2 regions of the Synechococcus sp. BL107 genome follow, and region 2 is predicted to be linked to the other one. Evidence: predicted binding sites of a transcription regulator. Region 2 holds the regulator's gene; the other holds the start of a gene.

Region 1 (9,681 bases), 1.5 Mb from region 2:
TCCGCGGCGTTGGCATCGATGCTGCTGCCAAGCTCTGCTTTGTTCACCAAAACGGTGACTTCGTCGGAATCGACTTCCGCAAATCCACCCATCAAGGCGATGGAATTCCACGAGCCGTTCGCACGAACACGCAAAACACCAACGTCAATGGCCGTAAGCATTGAGATATGGCCAGTCAGAATGCCGAGCTGACCTGTGGTACTGGGCAGAATCACCTCATCGGCGCTGCCATCAAACACGTTCTGGTCTGGTGCCAGCACGCGGAGGGTGAGGGACATGAACCTGGGTTCGAAGGGAAGAAGAAAGGAAAACGGGCAAGTAAGAAGGGATGTGAGTCACATCCCCCGATCGTGAATTACTTGGATTCAGCAGCCATTTTCTGGGCCTTGGCCTTCACTTCTTCGATACTTCCTACGAGGTAGAAGGCCTGCTCAGGAAGATCGTCGAGGTCGCCAGCGAGAATTTGGTTGAAGCCAGTGATGGTTTCTTCCAATTTCACGTATTTGCCAGGCATGCCGGTGAAGATCTCAGCAACGAAGAAGGGCTGGGACAGGAATTTCTCCACTTTGCGAGCCCGGTCAACGGTTTGACGGTCGTCTTCGGAGAGTTCATCAAGGCCAAGGATGGCAATGATGTCTTGAAGTTCCTTGTAACGCTGCAGGGTGGACTGGACGGCGCGGGCCGTTCTGTAGTGCTCGTCTCCAACCACGGCGGGCTGGAGCATCGTGCTGGAGGAGTCCAGAGGGTCCACAGCTGGGTAGATCCCTTTGGAAGCCAAAGCACGGTTCAGAACCGTTGTGGCGTCCAGGTGAGCAAAGGTGGTAGCTGGTGCTGGGTCGGTGAGATCGTCGGCAGGCACGTACACAGCCTGGATCGACGTGATCGAGCCTTCCACGGTGGACGCAACGCGTTCTTGAAGGGTTCCCACGTCGGTACCAAGGGTGGGTTGGTATCCCACAGCGGATGGCATTCGGCCCAGAAGAGCAGATACCTCAGAACCGGCCTGAACGAAGCGGAAAATGTTGTCAACGAACAGCAACACGTCTTGCTTGTTCACGTCGCGGAAGTGCTCAGCCATGGTGAGGGCTGAGAGGCCGACACGCATGCGCGCACCGGGGGGCTCGTTCATCTGGCCGTAGCAGAGCGCCACCTTCGACTTAGAGAGGTCATCGGCGTTGATCACGCCAGATTCCTTGAATTCCTCATAGAGGTCGTTGCCTTCCCTTGTACGTTCGCCGACACCACCGAACACAGACACACCGCCATGTTCTTTGGCGATGTTGTTGATCAATTCTTGAATCAGAACGGTTTTGCCAACACCAGCACCGCCGAACAAGCCAACTTTTCCTCCTTGGCGGTAGGGAGCGAGAAGGTCGATCACCTTGATGCCGGTTTCAAACACCTTCGGCTTGGTTTCCAGCTCAGTGAGCTTGGGCGCCTCACGATGAATTGGAGCCGTGGTTTTGGTTTTAACAGGACCTTGCTCATCCACGGGTTCGCCGAGGACGTTGAAGATGCGACCCAGAGTGGCTTCGCCGACGGGAACTGAGATCGGAGCGCCGGTATCGACGGCTTCCATGCCGCGAACCAACCCGTCAGTGCCGCTCATGGCCACGGCGCGGACGCGGTGGTCACCAAGGAGCTGTTGCACTTCGGCGGTGAGGGCCACGTCTTGGCCACTCGTGTTCTTCGCTTCAACACGAAGTGCGTTGTAGATCTTGGGCAATTTCCCGGCGGGGAATTCCACGTCCAGAACCGGGCCAATCACTTGGCGGATCACGCCTTTGGTGCCAGCGGATGCAGGAGCAGAAGCGACCATAAGTAAGGAGAGTTACGGGATCAGGCGCAGCGCGCTCGAGACCCATTCAGAGCGGCGCAACCATACCACCGCTGTGGCGGCTGATCAGCCCGCAGGCAAAAGTCCGTTCTGTTCGGTCACCCGCACAGTCGTCTTGTGGTGCGTGGGGGGTGTCTTTGCATACGTTGGCAGTCAACGGCCCTGAGTGCCAACTCGTGTTTATGCGAGTCCCTCAGTGCTTTGTCCCTGCTTTTGCAACAACTCATGGCTGCTGTTTCCCTCAGCGTCTCCACGGTTAAACCCCTTGGCGACCGCGTCTTCGTCAAGGTTTCTGAGTCGGAAGAAAAAACTGCCGGTGGCATTCTTCTGCCCGATACCGCCAAGGAAAAGCCTCAAGTTGGTGAGGTCGTTCAAGTCGGCCCCGGTAAGTCCAATGAAGACGGCAGCCGTCAGTCACCTGAGGTTGGTATTGGCGACAAAGTTCTGTACAGCAAGTACGCCGGTACCGACATCAAGCTCGGCAGCGATGAGTACGTCTTGCTTTCCGAAAAGGACATCCTCGCAATCGTTAACTAATTCGGTTGACGACGCGCTGAGGTTTTGAACCCTTGGCTGCAATTAACACTATTTTTTTAGGACACAATTTCCATGGCTAAGCGCATTATTTATAACGAGAACGCCCGTCGTGCTCTCGAAAAAGGCATCGATATCCTTGCCGAATCTGTTGCCGTCACCTTGGGTCCAAAAGGGCGCAACGTGGTTCTTGAGAAGAAATTTGGATCTCCTCAGATCATCAACGATGGTGTCACCATCGCGAAAGAGATCGAGCTGGAAGATCACATCGAGAACACTGGCGTTGCTTTGATCCGTCAGGCCGCATCCAAAACCAACGATGCCGCTGGTGACGGCACCACAACGGCTACCGTCCTGGCCCACGCCATGGTGAAGGCCGGTCTCCGCAACGTCGCTGCAGGTGCGAACGCCATCACCCTCAAAAAAGGTATTGATAAGGCGTCCGATTTCTTGGTCGGCAAGATCAAGGACATGGCCAAGCCCATTGCTGACAGCAATGCCATTGCCCAGGTCGGCACGATTTCTGCAGGCAATGACGAGGAAGTCGGCAAAATGATCGCCGATGCCATGGACAAAGTTGGCAAGGAAGGGGTGATTTCCCTGGAAGAAGGTAAATCCATGGAGACAGAGCTCGAAGTCACCGAGGGAATGCGTTTCGATAAGGGATATATCTCCCCTTACTTCGCCACCGACACCGAGCGGATGGAAGCTGTCCTCGATGAGCCTTACATCCTTCTAACAGACAAGAAAATCGGTCTTGTTCAAGATCTCGTTCCTGTGCTCGAGCAAATTGCACGCACCGGAAAACCTCTTCTGATCATTGCTGAAGACATCGAAAAAGAAGCCCTCGCCACCCTTGTGGTGAACCGTTTGCGCGGTGTGCTGAATGTGGCAGCGGTGAAGGCTCCCGGTTTCGGTGATCGCCGTAAGGCCATGCTTGAAGACATGGCTGTGCTGACGAATGGTCAGCTGATCACCGAAGACGCTGGTCTGAAACTCGAGAACGCCAAGTTGGAGATGTTGGGCACAGCCCGTCGCATCACGATCAACAAAGACACCACCACCATCGTTGCCGAAGGTAATGAGGCTGCTGTTGGTGCTCGTTGCGAGCAGATCAAAAAGCAGATGGACGAAACCGACTCCACCTATGACAAAGAAAAGCTGCAAGAGCGTCTGGCCAAACTGGCTGGTGGTGTTGCGGTCGTAAAAGTGGGTGCGGCGACTGAAACCGAGATGAAGGACAAAAAGCTTCGTCTGGAAGATGCCATCAATGCCACCAAGGCAGCCGTGGAAGAAGGCATCGTTCCAGGTGGTGGTACCACCTTGGCTCACCTGGCTCCTGCCCTCGAAGAGTGGGCCAATGGCAACCTCTCCGGCGAAGAGTTGATCGGTGCCAATATTGTTGCGGCAGCTCTAACAGCCCCACTGATGCGCATCGCTGAAAATGCTGGTGCCAATGGTGCTGTGGTCGCTGAAAATGTTAAGTCCCGCTCAAACAACGAGGGCTATAACGCTGCCAATGGCGACTATGTCGACATGCTGGCGGCTGGAATCGTTGACCCTGCCAAGGTAACGCGTTCTGGTTTGCAGAATGCTGCCTCAATTGCTGGCATGGTGCTCACCACTGAATGCATTGTTGCTGACCTTCCTGAGAAGAAAGACGCAGCACCTGCCGGCGGTGGCATGGGTGGTGGTGACTTTGATTACTAGATTTCTAGACCTTTATAAATTAAGGTCTTAAATCACTAATTTTATAACGGAGAAAGTATTTCTTTCTCCGTTTTTTATGTCATTTTTTATTGGAAGGTTAATTTAAACCAATTTGCTAAGGCTGTCTTTTCGTTATTATAGGTTTTGCGATTATTTCTTCAGCTTCAACATGTCTGCAGTCATGTTGATAATGACTTGCACGTCTATGCTGTAGCTGATGAATCCAAGGCCTGCTGGCTTTGCTTCTATATTTTTGCCCTTTGTAAATAGGTTGCCAACATCATTGACGAGCGATTTGTTGACTAGCTTTACGGTTGTATTGTTAATTCCCATCGAAAAAACACAATGCTTTTCATTAGAATGCAAGATGCCTGGCTTTTTGCAAAAGCGATGAGGAGTTAACTGACCTGCTCCAGCATTTGCGATGAAAAAGTCAACGGACTGACATTGTTGGATTTTTTTTCGATAAGTTTGCCCAACAAGATTTACGATGTGCGTATTTGAAAAAGGCAATAATTTTTGCCTTATGGAATTGACAATTTCAAGATCCTGACTGATCCCGGTTTGTTTCATCCCCTTAATGGGATGATCATTAGTGGTGCATTCGTATTGTGTATAGCCATCAATAAAAAAGACAAATGAATCGAACCATGGTTTTAGTTGTTGGACGAGAGCCGGTAGAAAATCTTCCTGCTCAACCCATATTCTTTTTTGCCCAGAAATGCCAAACCAAAGTGTAAGAGTTTTATTTTTTGCCGGTAATTGTTTGAGTGTGCGGATGGCTTGATTCCATCGATAATTAATGATTCCACCATACAGGTCTTTTAAGCTGTCTTTATAGACTATTTTTTCCATCTGATCTGAATATTTATCAAGTTTTATCCCCAATTGATTCGATCCAATAACCAATGGAAACATAGAAAATGTAGGATAATTTTTGGAGAAAGATGGATTCCTTTTATAGTATTTTGGGGCGAAAAAAGATTTGTCACTAACTATTGGCTTTTTGGTTTGTAAATGTATTAGCCACTTGAGTTGATCGTAGAAGTGGTGATAAGGTCTTGTTTGGTCTAGCAGGTAGCCGGAAAATATCGCTTTCTCAATCCCGCATTGTTTCGCATCGGCCTTGTCTTCAGCTTTAAAGACTCGCTTGATTGCAGCGAGCAGTAACTCGTCATTGACCGAAGATTTGTGTTTGCCTGAATATGTTGACGAAAAAATAGCATCAACGAATGAAGTACATTGACATAAAATCCATTGATTTTGGCCGCTTGAATCATAGAAAAAAATAAAGTTGCACATCCCTTGACGTATGCTTTTTGCTGCAAATGTATCTATAGCCTCTAAGAACGGATGAGGGAGAAATAAAAATTTTTTTTGCTTGTCAATTGTTTTAACTATTTCGAGGGTTGTTTCTGCTTCTTTCTTTTCTATCGACTTAATTAGTTTTTTCCAAAATGGACTGCGGGTTTTTCGAACCAGAGAACTTGGTAGTTTTCGTGGAATATGAATTTTGTTTTTTATCACCGTTTCTCGCTCAAAATTTTCTTCCATCTTGTTCTCTATAACCCTTGTAGTATGATTATACATGCATGATGCTTGATTTCTCTATATGCGGATAATTGTTGGATTTAGAATTTATATAGGGGCTGCTTTAGATGACAGTGAAAACGGCTAATGTTGACAAATAAAATCTACTGACGATTAAGTATTTGATAATTCTGTCTTAGCACGTTCCAGTAGTCTTGCTAGCTTTTGTCCTTGTGGTCGGTTCTCCTTTGCAAGTGCCAAGAGCTCAACCTCTGTTGTCTTCGATACTTTTCCAGATTGGCTCAATTTTATGATTGCATCAACAGTATCGTTCGAGAGCTTTTGCTGTGACTTTTTGGTCAATACCTTTAGCAGTGTATCTCCGATGAGACGCATAGATATGCACTCATCTTCGCGAATTTGGTTGATTTTTTCTGGTGAATTGTCTTGTATTACTTTGTGACTGAATGTTGTGAGTGATGTGAGCTGTTCGGTTGGATCGAGACGTGCATTGATGATTTGAAGATAGCCATTGTTCTTTTCATATACTTTATCAAGATTCTGCTCGTCAATTTCGCATTGTTGTGATCCCAGCTTGGGTTGATGTCTAATTAATGCATCTGAAATTCTTGTGCTGATCCATGGGAACTTGTTGTAATAGAGAGCATTAATAGTGACAAGAGTCTCAAGTTCTTTGTGGCTAAGACTTCTATTGATAATTGCTCCATTCATTCGATCTGCAGGATAGATTTTTTCTGCGCCTATGAGTCTGAAAAATAATTGTGAGATGTCACGTTTATGCTTTGAATAATTAATAATTGTATTTGAGATGTTCGAACGAGACATCATCTCAATGATTTCGGAGGCTTTCTCGTGGTGTGATGATATGAAATGTCTGGCTCGAAGAAATTGGTTCAGTGGCACGGAGTCCCCATGTCGCTTAACGCGTTGTTGGTATTCGGAAGAGAGCATCTCTTCAATCTCTCGTACTGCCAGAATGATGTGCATATCGATATGATTTTCCCATAAGCTTTTGTTTTGAATAAGTTCCGGAACGTGCCAGAAAAGAGATTCTGAGCTTAAAACGATGCTCGAATATCTTTGATTGGTCTTCGAAATTTCCAGCAATTGCTTGGTCAGGCTTGACTCTGGGCTGGGCTGCCAATTGCCGGAAGTGATTTCCAGTTGAGAAGCTTGTTCGCGGAGAGACTGCTGTATTGGGTAGCTAATCCCTTTCTTGGATAATTCATCTGAAGCGATGGCCAGTGATGACTGGATAGCGGAGGTGCCAGTTTTTCCGTGGCCAATGTGTAGGAATAGCTTTATTTTTTGCACTTCCCTCTGGACTGGATCATCAATTTTAGCATTGGCAAGAGATTGGTGGTTTGCATTGCGAGTCCTCAATCCTAGGCTTTATATATAGTTGTTATTTTGCTTATATCAGTTCTTAAATTGAGTTTCTAAATTATTCCCAGATCGTATGGATTGACTATTCGTATTAGAACTTAGAGGTGTTCGTGCCTCAAGCTTTTGTTCTGGCTTCTCGCTTAGGTGTTTGATTGTGGCTTGTGTAATTTGGTTGATTTCTATAAAGCTATTTGTCTCGGATTAAGTGCTGCTAAGAGTATATGAAATGGTGGGCATTTGCCTACTTTTAGTATCATCGTTGTCAGAGCATGCTCTGTAGCGGAACTCTTGTAATTTATATATGGGCAATATATTTTGGCTATGCCTCTTCCTGGAGAGTGTTGCCATTATTTTCAGCTACTTATATCAATTTCGTCTGTCATGGTTTGGCGAAGAGAGTGGATCGACTTAATTGCATCCAGCCATCAGACGAATGGGTCTTCTCTTCTTTGGTAATCGGAATTATTGTTGATTGATCTTGTTAAATATGCTGAAGATTGCAATACAGTGAATATAGAGTATTCAATCGCAGGACTGAAATTTATGCGTAATTTGAGCTCTAAAATATAAGCCTCTTGGCGCAAATTTGTTTAGTTCAACCATCCAGCACTCAGGATCACCGCCAGGCTTAAAAAGATGGCTAGGCAGGTCCAGGTAAATCTGTTCAGAGTGGCTTCTGCACTACTCGCACTGCTGAACATTGAGCTTCCACTGGCGGCGAGTCCCCCCATGCCATCACCTTTTGGACTGTGTAGAAGCACTAAAACGATAAGCAGCACACCGCTGCCGATCCACGTCCAAGACAGGATTGAGTTGAGCATCATCAGACGGGTTGGGGTAGACGGGCAGACAGAGGAGAGGGATCGATGTTCGACATGGGAGCAATTAAACTGTTCCCTGTCATGGCACTCGGTTGCGGTAGATCGAGAATCTGCAGAAGCGTTGGGGCGATATCGGCTAGTCCGCCGTTATCACGAAGCGTAATCCCATTCCCGTGGCCGGGGATTTTGCGTTGCTCTCCTTCCACCAGGATGACCGGTACAGGGTTGGTGGTGTGGGCAGTCCAGGCCTGACCGTCGGTTCCTTGCATTAATTCCGCATTGCCATGATCGGCTGTGATCAACATGCTTCCTCCTTCTCGGCCGATCGCATTGAGTAAACGACCAATGCAGGTGTCGACGGTTTGGATCGCCTCTTTGGCTGCGTCCATCATCCCCGTATGTCCCACCATGTCGGGATTGGCGTAGTTGATCACGATTAAGGCGTACTTCCTCGTTTCAATGGCCTTGATGCAACTTGTGGTGAGTTCATCCGCCGACATGGCAGGAGACAGGTCGTAGGTTGCGACACGGGGGGATGGAACGAGATGACGCTCTTCTCCCTGCAAGGGCTGTTCGATTCCTCCATTCATGAAATAAGTGACGTGCGGGTATTTCTCTGTTTCTGCCGTTCTGTATTGAAGCAATCCCGCTTCAGAAACAACTTGCCCCAAAAGATTGTTGAGAGGTTCTGGGGGGAAGGCCACGGAAACCGGCAGGTTTTGTTCGAGCTGAGTGAAGGTCAGAATATCCAGTGCCGGAGTGTGTTCCCGATCAAAGCCGTCAAAATCCTTTAAAATTAGGGCCTGAATGATTTGACGGGCACGGTCGGGTCGGAAATTGAACATCAGCAGGGCATCGCCGTCCTGCATCACGGTGTTTTGAAGACGAACTGGTTCGAGGAATTCATCGGTGATCCCGTCCCCGTAACTGTCGGTGAGGATGTCTTCGGGTTGGCGCTGATCCACGTCGATGCTGGGATCGGTGTAGAGCCTGTAAGCCTTGTCTGTTCGTTCCCAGCGTTGGTCTCGGTCCATCGCCCAATAACGACCGCATAGGCTGGCAATTGTGCCGACGCCAGTGGATTGAATGCAGTCCTGGACAGCTTTGACGTAGCCCGGTGCACTCTTGGTTGGGGTGTCACGTCCATCGGTGATGACATGAACTGCAACCTTGGTAATACCGGCTTCTGCTGCCCAGCGGATCACACCACAGAGGTGGTTGACATGGCTATGGACCCCTCCGTCGGAACACAATCCGAGTAGGTGGAGTGTGCTCCCAGCAGCCTTCACCCGTTTGGCAAGGTTTTGCAGCTCTGGGGTGTTTTTGAGCTGATCATTGCGCACCGTCTCGCTGATGCGAACCAGTTCCTGACGAATAATGCGTCCAGCACCAATGGTGAGGTGACCAACTTCGGAATTTCCCATTTGTTGATCTGGGAGTCCCACATGAGATCCACTGGCTTGGATCAAAGTGTGGGGATAGGCATGCCAAAGGGCCTCCATTACAGGAGTATCTCCTTGTCGAATGGCATTGTTTTCTTGTTCGTCTCGATGCCCCCAGCCATCAAGAATGGTGAGAACCACCGGAGCAATGGATCCGGTGCGTGCTGAACCGTTGGAAGTGCTGCTGTCCACGTTCGTTCACCCGCGACCGTCGCTTCTGAAGGACTTTTCCAAAGTCAACCTAACTCTCCGACCAGCCACAACTCGTCGTTTGACCTCAACACCACATTCTTCGCTTCTATGGCCGACCAAGACAGGGTTGAAATTCTCTCTGACCGTGAGCTGGGGCGAACCTTGGTCCGATTGGCAACGCAGGTGTTGGAACAAGTGGATGACAGTC
Region 2 (9,681 bases):
GGATCAAACCGCCCCGAGGCCCGCGCAAGGTTTTGTGGGTCGTGGTGGTAACAACATCGCAGTGGGGAACTGGACTGGGATGGACACCAGCCGCCACCAGACCGGCGATATGTGCCATATCGGCCAGCAAAAAGGCTCCAACTTCATCAGCGATGGAGCGGAACGCCGCAAAATCGATCGTGCGCGGATAAGCCGAGTAGCCACAAACAATCAGTTTTGGTTTGTGCTCGATAGCAAGCTTTCGGATCGCCTCCATATCGAGGCGCTGGGTTGTTGGGTCAACGCCGTACTGAACAACGTTGAACCATTTACCGCTCACGTTGACGGGCGATCCATGGGTGAGGTGACCGCCATGGGAGAGATCAAGACCCATGATCGTGTCGCCAGGCTTCAACAACGCCAGAAACACCGCGAAGTTGGCCTGCGCACCACTGTGGGGCTGGACGTTGGCCCATGCAGCATCGAATAACTGCTTAGCGCGTTCGATCGCCAAGGTTTCGATCGCATCAACGTGCTCGCATCCGCCGTAATAACGCTTGGCGGGGAGGCCCTCGGCATATTTGTTCGTAAGCACAGAACCCTGCGCTTGCATCACGGCTTGCGACGCAAAATTCTCGCTGGCAATGAGCTCAAGATGCGTTTCCTGACGATGACGCTCCTGGTCAATCAGACGGGAAATCTCGGGGTCAGCCGAAGCCAGACCTGCATTAATGGCCCGTTCGGAGACCTGGCTCATGGGGAAAGGACGTAACCGGTATACCAATCGTAAGAAACGGTTCTTGGATCGGGATGGGCAAAAACAAAAAAAAAACTGCCTAATCGGCAGTTTTCAAGCGCGCCTGGAGAGATTCGAACTCCCGACCCTCTGATCCGTAGTCAGATGCTCTAATCCGCTGAGCTACAAGCGCTTGCGTGAATCCATGAGACTCCATCAAGGTGCCGATCGTCAACTGGGCCGCAGCCGAGCCAGGATCACAGCACGACCGTTTTATTGCGATGCCGATCCGCTGGTATGGCCCTGCCAACCCTGAAGACCCGACTTATCGGCACTTTGAACGCATCGTCAACTTTTGTTTGCACGCTGGCGTCTTCGCTGCAATCAACAGCGGTGCCTGGTTTTTCCAAGAAATGAAACATCCTTTTCCGGAACCCTCACTCAGTTGGATCACAGGGGTATGGGCTAGCGCTCTGGCCATTCAGTTGGTCAGCGTGATCGCTCGTCGCCCAAGGGAGTCCGATTAGAGCCACCATGAGACAGCTCTGAGCTGCGACATGTCTCTCTCCGCATCCGACTTGAAAGATCTGCAAGCAGCTGTGGCTGATCGCCTGTACCTGCAGATCAATGGCTGGCATCTCTACCTCGGTGATGCCGGTATCGCTGAGGCTCTTGCCGTTGAATGCAGCGCCCTGATCAATCAAGGGGCCGCTGTCGCAGCACGGCAAGCCATCGAAGCGGTGAAGGTTCCTGTAGCCGGCGGTGCCAGTCAGCTACCGCTGGCTCGGTTAATGCCGCCAGCCCAACTGAGAGACCTTGAGGACCTCCTGCAGCCTTACTGCTAACCGAAAAAGCAGTTCGGGAGGATGGATCAAGACCTGTGGTCGATAGATCCCATAAAGTCGCATGACGACAGGGTTCCTCCGTGCTGCTAATCGAGGTCACCAACGCACGTCAAGTCGTGCAACAACGCATTGGAAAACTCGGGGCACGACTGATTGGGAAAGTGGTCGATCCGGAAAAGCAAGTGGAAGAGGCCTTGATGCAGGAAATGGAAACTGCCTTCAAAGAGTTCGGAATCGAAGCCAAAATCTCTTCAGTGGCCAATGCCCAAACCATCGGCACTGGTCTGCTGGAACTTCCGATTCAAGTAAGAGCAACCAAAGAAGTGCATCACGACGATTAATCGAACGCAGGGGTCCAGAACACCCGTTCAACCAGCACCAGTTCAGCCAAGGTCGAGCCGCGCATGCAGGGGGAGCGTGGTGCCCACGTCATCCTGTTGATCAACATCCACCACAAGGCTGAGACCTTGGACCTGACCTTTCAAAGATTGGCCCGCGAGGGCCTGAACGAAGGCCCAGGGTTGCCACGCAGCCAGCAAATTCTGGGATGGCTCAGCTCCGAGCACAAGCGCATGGGACGGGCGAGCGTCGGTGCTGATGGCCTGCCACTGCCTAAGGCGCGGCTGCAACCCGCGGGTGTCCTGACGATGCTTCAACCCAGTGAGGGTCTCCCCCCACCAATCCACTGAGGCAGCATGAGCTTGAGCTACGGCCAACTGGGCCTCAAGGCCAGCCGTGCGACCACGCTGCCGCACAAGGCGCGTCCAAACCGAGAGCTTTTCGCCATCACCATCCAACTCTGATCGCGATAGGCCTTGCTCCTGAAGCTGAGCATCCACCACAGCCTGCTGCGGCTGCTCACGGGATGTCGTCAGAAGCCAACCATCGGCCTGGTGTTGCCAAAGCAAAGGGCCCTCATCAAGCTCCACCAGCGTTGCGGCAGCCGCTTGATCCTTTAACTGGGAACGCAGAATCGGGCCCAGCCACTGCGCCAAAGGGTGCTGGTCATCAGAATCCAGCAGCCTGGATGGGTTCTGGAGCTGAGCCAGCCAGAGAGCCCGACCACCGGCCGTGTCGGACAAATCTTTGAGGGGTGGCCATCGCTCTGGGGACAGCTTGTCGCGGAATGCAAGAACAGCATCTGCAGCCAACGTGGCCCCATCCGGACGCAGTGATGCCACCAACCCCGCCAAGTCGGAACGCTCGGTGAGCTCCACAGGGAGCTGCAACCATCGCTGCATCGCAGCAGGAGACGCCGTTAAAACCGCCACCCCATCACCGAGATCAGCCACGGTCTGCTGCAGCCGTTGATCCCCCAACTGATGTTGGTCCTTCAACTGGGACACATCGAGGGATTGCTCGAGCACGCCGCGGCCTGAAGCCAGCAACAGGAGATCGTCATCGATCAGGGCGGTCGCGAGAGGCTGGGGATCGCGACCGATCAAGGCACCACGACCGCTAATCACACCAATCCCGCGGTAGCTACTGATCTGCAAATCAGTGCCAGCCAAACTTCGGGTTTGCCAGAAGCGCTGCAAGAAACGGCGGGCACCGTCGCTATCACGACTGGTCAGGGCCAGAACCCATCCAGGGTCAGACGCGCCGTCAAGCAAGGTCAGGCTGATTTCCGAGCCAATCCAAGGTGCGAGTTCTGCATCAAACTCAAGGCCAGCCAAGGCAAACGCACCATTGCGCCAGGCACGGGCTCCATCTCGGGCCGCACGACGTTCTGAAGCGGGCGCCACAGCCTGGGCATAGGCGGGCAAGCGTGAGGGATCTGCCAGCCAATGCAACGACACAGAAGCATCACGGGGCACAAAGCGGGCCGATCGCGGCAATTGCAACGGCTGCTCCGCCAGATGAAGCGGGCTACGCCGATCCATGGTCCAAATCAGACCCGTAGCTAGCAGCACTAGCGACAACAGGGCGGCACTAACCGCGGTAAGAAAGGAGCGGGCCTGCATGGGCCTGCGATCGCGAATCACCTCATCTTTGTCCATCACCGCAGAATGGCGCCATGAGCCTTGTCCAACCACGTCCGATCAGCGCCCCTGACCTACAGCTTTGGCTCCAGGGAGATGCGCCTTCACCACGGGTTTTGGATGTGCGAGAAGCCCAAGAATTGATGATGGCCAAATTTCCCACCGACGTGCTGCACTTGCCTTTAAGTGCGTCGTCTGAATGGATCGAAACACTGCAATCGCGGCTTGTACCCAACCAACCCGTCGTGGTGCTTTGTCATGCCGGTGTGCGCAGCCATCACTTCGGTCTATGGCTCCTCGATCAAGCCTGGGGCCTAGAGGTTTGGAATCTGGAGGGGGGCATCGACGCCTGGAGTACCCAGGTGGATGACACCGTCCCCCGCTACTGATGAAGCCTTTATCGCGTCGTCAAGAGCAAGTGCTGCAGGCCACGGTGCATCACTACGTCGACACGATGGAGCCGGTGGGAAGCCGAACGCTGGTACAACGCTTCTCGATGCCAGCCAGCTCAGCCACCATTCGCTCAGCGATGGGTGCCTTGGAACAACGTGGACTGCTCACCCAACCCCATACATCCTCTGGCCGGATTCCAAGCGCCCTGGGATATCGCCATTACGTGGACTGCCTCCTCCCGGAACCTGCAGCCACCGTCCTGCACTTGGAACGGGAACTCACGGGACTCAGCCTTGGCTGGGCCGCCCTCGATGATCTGCTCCTGCAGCTCGCGCGCCGACTGACTGATTTCACCGGTTTAATGAGCCTCATCACCCGACCAAAGCGGACACAACCTCAGCTCGAAGCGATTCGTCTCGTGCAAAGCGGCGAACGGTTACTGGTGATGCTGGTGGAAAACAGCGGTCACGCCAGTCATCTGAATTTGCGGCTGCCCCATGCAACGAGTGATGAGCTGGATGCCATCGAACGCTGGACAGAAGAGCAATTGCGAGCGGGGGTCCTGAACTGGGAGAAATTGCCCACCCAACTCCAACGGAGTGGCGATGTGCTGCGTCATGCCCTCGAACATCCCTCGATCTCGCTCGCACCAACAACCTTGGTGCACGGTTTATCACGACTGGTCGCCGAACCAGAATTCCAAAGCGCCCAAGACCTTGGCCCCTTGCTTCAGCTCATCGACGATGAGCCCACGGCCCTGATCAGCCCTGGTGCTGAAGCGCGGGTGTTCATCGGCCAAGAGCATCCCCAATCCGCGCTTGAGGCCTGTTCTGTGGTGCAGGCTCCGTACCGATGTGGACAAGAGGGAACTGGCCACGTGGCCCTCATTGGACCCATGCGAATGGCTTACGCCACGGCATGTTCCGCAGTGGAGCGTGTCGCTCGCCACCTGGAGCTACTGCTCAGCTGACGGGCAATTCACCACTCAGAGCTTGTCGCCGAGCTTCTCAGCGACTGTGTTCACATCTTTATCGCCACGACCCGAACAGTTGATCACCACTTCACAACCCTGGGGCAGGGTTGGGCAGAGCTGCTCCAACCAAGCAAAGGCATGGGCTGTTTCGAGGGCGGGAATAATTCCCTCTAACTCACTCACCAAACGCAACGCATTAAGGGCTTGTTCGTCGGTGACTGCGGCGTATTCAGCCCGGCCAATCTCTTTGAGATAGCTGTGCTCAGGGCCAACTCCGGGGTAGTCCAAACCGGCACTAATCGAATGGGCTTCTTGCACCTGGCCATCACTGTCTTGCAACAGCAAGCTCATCGCCCCATGCAAAACCCCCGCCCGGCCTTCGGTGATGGTGGCGGCATGACGGGGCGTATTCACACCGTCACCGGCGGCCTCTACGCCAATGAGACGAACCGTGGTGTCTTGCACAAACGGATGGAACAACCCCATGGCATTCGACCCCCCTCCCACACAGGCCATCAACACATCTGGCAGGCGACCAAAGGCTTCCTGGCACTGCTGTTTGGCTTCCTGGCCAATGACCGCGTGAAAATCGCGCACCAGCATTGGATAGGGATGGGGACCAGCGACAGAACCGAGGATGTAGTGGGTGGTTTCCACGTTGGTCACCCAGTCGCGAATCGCCTCACTTGTGGCGTCCTTCAACGTGGCTGACCCTGCTGTCACCGGTTCCACCGTGGCGCCAAGAAGACGCATACGGAACACATTGAGAGCTTGTCGGCGCATGTCCTCCGCGCCCATATAAATCACACAATCGAGGCCGAATCGAGCGCAAACGGTTGCTGTAGCCACACCGTGCTGGCCAGCCCCTGTTTCCGCGATGATTCGTTTTTTGCCCATCCGCAGGGCCAAAAGCGCCTGACCGAGGGCATTATTGATTTTGTGAGCACCGGTGTGGTTCAGATCCTCACGCTTCAGCCAAATGCGTGGGCCACCATCATCGCGGCGGTAATGGGTGGTCAGTCGTTCCGCTTCATAGAGGGGGGTGGCACGACCCACGTAGGTTTTGAGGAGATGGTTGAGTTCCCCGGTGAACGCTGGGTCTGCCCACGCTTGAGCTGCCGCCTGCTCCAACTCCGCCAAGGCTGGCATCAGAGTTTCTGGGACGTACTGGCCACCAAAGCGTCCAAAACGTCCATGGGCGCCTGGGCGGGCTGCCGGCTGGAGGCTGGAGGGATCCGGTTGGGAGGCTTTCGGCAGAGTGCTGGTCACGGATCCAGATCGAAGCGTTGAATCAGCGTAAGCAGGCAATCACGCGATGACGTGAGTCGCAAGCTTTGATCCTGAGATCAAAAAGCTCGACATGGTGCCTCAAGGCTCTTAAACAAGGCGCCCACCGGGGCACTGACGTTCGTCATCGAGAATGGGTTGACGTCGCGAACACAGGTTGATGCCCAAGGGCGGCTGGCAGGAATTCAGCAGCGCCGAGAGTCTGCAGCGACCCAAGGGTCCAGCAGCAGCGCCAACTCCGAAAGCAGATCAAATGGTGCGGGTCCAGCCGACCCGTGGAGGGAAAGGGGGCAAAACAGTGACTGTGATTCGTGGCTTGGAACTCGAACCGGATGGCTTCAAGGCCTTACTGAAAAAACTGAAGAGCCGAATCGGCAGCGGCGGCACCACCAAAGACGGCGTGATCGAACTGCAGGGAGACCAGGTGGATTTGAGCCTGACCCTGCTCATGCAAGAGGGCTACCGACCAAAACGGGCGGGTGGTTAAGGAACAGCATTCAGCTGGGCGAGAATGCACGCCTTACTGCCCCTTGTCATGACCGCGTCCACCCCCAAGGCCACCAACATCGTCTGGCATGAGGCCTCAGTCGATCGGGCCGCCAGGGCGGATAAACGCGGCCATCGCAGCGCCATTCTTTGGTTCACAGGGCTCTCTGGCTCTGGCAAAAGCACCCTGGCCAATGCAGTGAATGCTGCGTTATTTGAGCGCGGGCTTGCCACCTATGTGCTGGACGGTGACAACGTTCGCCATGGCCTCTGCAAAGACTTGGGCTTTTCCGACGCCGACCGTGAAGAAAATATTCGCCGTATCGGCGAAGTGGCGAAATTATTCCTCGATGCAGGCGTGATCGTTCTCACCGCTTTTGTGTCGCCGTTCCGGGCCGACCGTGACAAAGCACGCGACCTCGTGGAGGAAGGGGATTTTTTCGAGATTTTCTGCGCGGCGGATTTAGACGTTTGCGAATCCCGCGATCCCAAGGGTCTGTATGCAAAGGCCCGCTCAGGCGCCATTAAAGAATTCACAGGTATCTCAAGCCCTTACGAGGCTCCTGATACCCCAGAGCTGAAGATCGACACGGGCGCTCAAGAACTGGCGGAATCGGTGGAGGTGGTGATTAAGGCTCTGCAGGACAAGGGAGTGATTCCGGCTGCGTGACGTCCGGCGAGTCCAGATCCGAGCGTGCTGCGTCGGCCAGCGTTTTGATGCAGCTGGCCACCGGCACCGCCAACAGCAACCCCAGCAGTTCTCCCAAACCAAGAATCCCAGCCAATCGGGCACCGACCGGGAGAGCAATCAGGAGCCAGGCAGGTTGCAAGCCCACAATGCTGCCCATTAATCGGGGCTGAATCACCTGATCCACAATTTGGCCGACCGCAATGGCGGCGGCGAGGAGCTCCAACCCCGTGCGAGGGTCCTGCACCCCAAGGATGGCGCTCACAAACACAATCGTGAGAGCACTGGCATAGGGAATGAGGGTGCTGAAGCCGATCAACACGGCGAACAACACTCCATAGGGGATCTCCAAAACGGTGAACACCAAGAGCTGGCCCCCGCTGAGGATCAAGGCCAAGACCACCTGACCAGCGAAATACCCACGAAAGGTTCGACCCAGCGTGGTGGTCACCAGCTCGCGCCATCGAGCTGGCAACCACTGGGCGAGACCAGCCGTAATCGAGTCGGACCCCAGAAGCAGGAACACCGCCAACACCAACACGATCACGGTGTTGATCGACGTGCCGACGGTGGCCCCAAGGATGCTGAGCAAGCGTTGGCTGAGCTGGGTCGCCACCCGACTGATTTGAGAGACCAAGTCGCTGCTGAGATCTGCAAAGTCTGCAGGGAGCCCATGGGCAATGGCCCATGCCTGCCCTTGGTTAATGCCCTGTTCAGCGGCAGTGAGTAACGACGGTGCAGCACTAATCAATTGGCTGAGCTGCACGATTAGCAAAGGCAAGAGCTCAACGACCGCGAACGCAAGCAATCCCGCGGTGAGCAAAACCACCACAGTGATTGCCGGTAAGCGCGGCAAACCACGCCCCATCAGCCATCGGCAGGGGATGTCCAACAAAAAGGCGATCAACGCTGCCGTAATAAACAGGCCTGGAAATGGGGCGAACTGCACCAGCACCCGTTTGAGCACAAACACGTTCAACCCGATCACGGGAAGCACCAGACCAATCCGAAACCAGGCGGGCCAAGCGTTCACTTAGCGGGTCTCTCCGACGAGCGAAGCGCTAGAGGCACCAGCGACGTATTGGCACCAAAAACCCAGCCAAGCGGCAATCCCGAGCAACTTGAACCCCTCCTCAGTGAGTTGAATCGTTGTAGGGGGGAAGGGCAAATAGTTCTGCAAAGCATCAATCAACACGGAACCACCCAGAAGCAGCACCGACAACAAAAAAGAGTCCCCTCCAAATCGTCGTAAAGGTTTGCGGAAGCAGACCAGCAGCAGCACGCTGAAAACGGTGTAGGTGATGTAAAGCGTGGCCTCCCCGAGATAGCGGTCATGGACGAGAAACATGTCGTCTAAGCACAACCAGAGGGAAAAACCGCCCCCGCAAAATGCAAACTGCCGCCAAGCGACAGGACCTCTGATTTGGCCCGAACCAGCTGCAAACAATGCAATCGCAGCCGCTGCCATCCAGAGCAAATACCCAACGCTGGAGATAAAACCCAAGCCCAAGGGCGCGTCGCATGTTTGCGCCAGATCACGCACGACCAGTTGAAGATCAATTCCCTCAGCCGAACTCCAAACCAGAGAAATGGCGTAGAGGGCCGCTGCAGGCAAAAGCGTCCACCGAATCGTGGAGCTGAGGGTGGACGTTCCGGTTAAGCGCTGCATCAGCTCATTTGCTCCAAATAAGCGCTGCTGCCCAGATCGAGGAGGCGCGCGTCTTTTGCCACCACTGCATCGTGCAGGCTGCTGCGGTAGTCCGCTAGCCGCTGGGTCAAGTCGTCATCGGAGCTGGCCAAGATCTGCGCCGCCAACAAACCTGCGTTAAGCCCCCCTCCAATCGCCACCGTGGCCACAGGGATACCAGCGGGCATCTGCACAATCGAATGCAGTGAATCCACCCCCGACAAAGCACGGCTCTGCACAGGCACTCCAATAACCGGCAGAGTCGTGAGAGCGGCCACCATGCCAGGGAGGTGGGCCGCACCACCGGCACCGGCAACGATGACGCGGAAGCCACGTCCGCGGGCTTGCTCCGCAAAGGCCACCATTTCCAGAGGGGTTCGATGGGCTGATAACACCCGCACCTCGACCGTGACGCCGAGCTGCCGCAAGATCGCGGCGGCCGGTTCCATCGTTGGCAGATCGGAATCGCTGCCCATCACCACGGCAACACGGGCAGAACAAGAGGGTGTTGTCACGTCAGATTCCGGCGAGACTGCCATCGTCTCCCCCACCGGCCTGCAGCGCCAGCCCTAATGCGACGGATCACCAATGTGCGCCTCCCCGCACCCTTGGGTGGTGCGACAAA

Evidence for each region. The regulator HrcA, encoded in region 2, represses chaperone genes, less so after heat shock. The targets are predictions, from matches to a motif close to TTAGCACTCNNNNNNNNNGAGTGCTAA.
Region 1: groES (co-chaperone GroES) is a predicted target of HrcA. The motif match lies at 1,984-2,010, and genes of this name have one in related genera.

Annotation. Positions count from the first base shown of each region.
Region 1 is NZ_DS022298.1:2,132,092-2,141,772, reverse strand. It holds gene atpC (ATP synthase F1 subunit epsilon) at 1-278, opposite strand, end outside; gene atpD (F0F1 ATP synthase subunit beta) at 356-1,819, opposite strand; gene groES (co-chaperone GroES) at 2,063-2,374, shown strand; gene groL (chaperonin GroEL) at 2,447-4,081, shown strand; gene BL107_RS11190 (hypothetical protein) at 4,232-5,671, opposite strand; gene BL107_RS11185 (hypothetical protein) at 5,786-7,015, opposite strand; gene secG (preprotein translocase subunit SecG) at 7,609-7,839, opposite strand; gene gpmI (2,3-bisphosphoglycerate-independent phosphoglycerate mutase) at 7,842-9,473, opposite strand; gene pyrR (bifunctional pyr operon transcriptional regulator/uracil phosphoribosyltransferase PyrR) at 9,582-9,681, shown strand, end outside.
Region 2 is NZ_DS022298.1:603,355-613,035, reverse strand. It holds gene glyA (serine hydroxymethyltransferase) at 1-736, opposite strand, end outside; tRNA gene BL107_RS03010 (tRNA-Arg) at 835-908, opposite strand; gene BL107_RS03005 (hypothetical protein) at 997-1,242, shown strand; gene BL107_RS03000 (DUF3181 family protein) at 1,273-1,560, shown strand; gene BL107_RS02995 (hypothetical protein) at 1,641-1,901, shown strand; gene BL107_RS02990 (DUF3352 domain-containing protein) at 1,944-3,560, opposite strand; gene BL107_RS02985 (rhodanese-like domain-containing protein) at 3,578-3,931, shown strand; gene hrcA (heat-inducible transcriptional repressor HrcA) at 3,931-4,905, shown strand; gene trpB (tryptophan synthase subunit beta) at 4,921-6,177, opposite strand; gene BL107_RS02970 (translation initiation factor) at 6,356-6,682, shown strand; gene cysC (adenylyl-sulfate kinase) at 6,731-7,351, shown strand; gene BL107_RS02960 (AI-2E family transporter) at 7,311-8,402, opposite strand; gene BL107_RS02955 (hypothetical protein) at 8,403-9,038, opposite strand; gene purE (5-(carboxyamino)imidazole ribonucleotide mutase) at 9,038-9,595, opposite strand; gene BL107_RS02945 (N-acetylglucosamine-6-phosphate deacetylase) at 9,629-9,681, shown strand, end outside.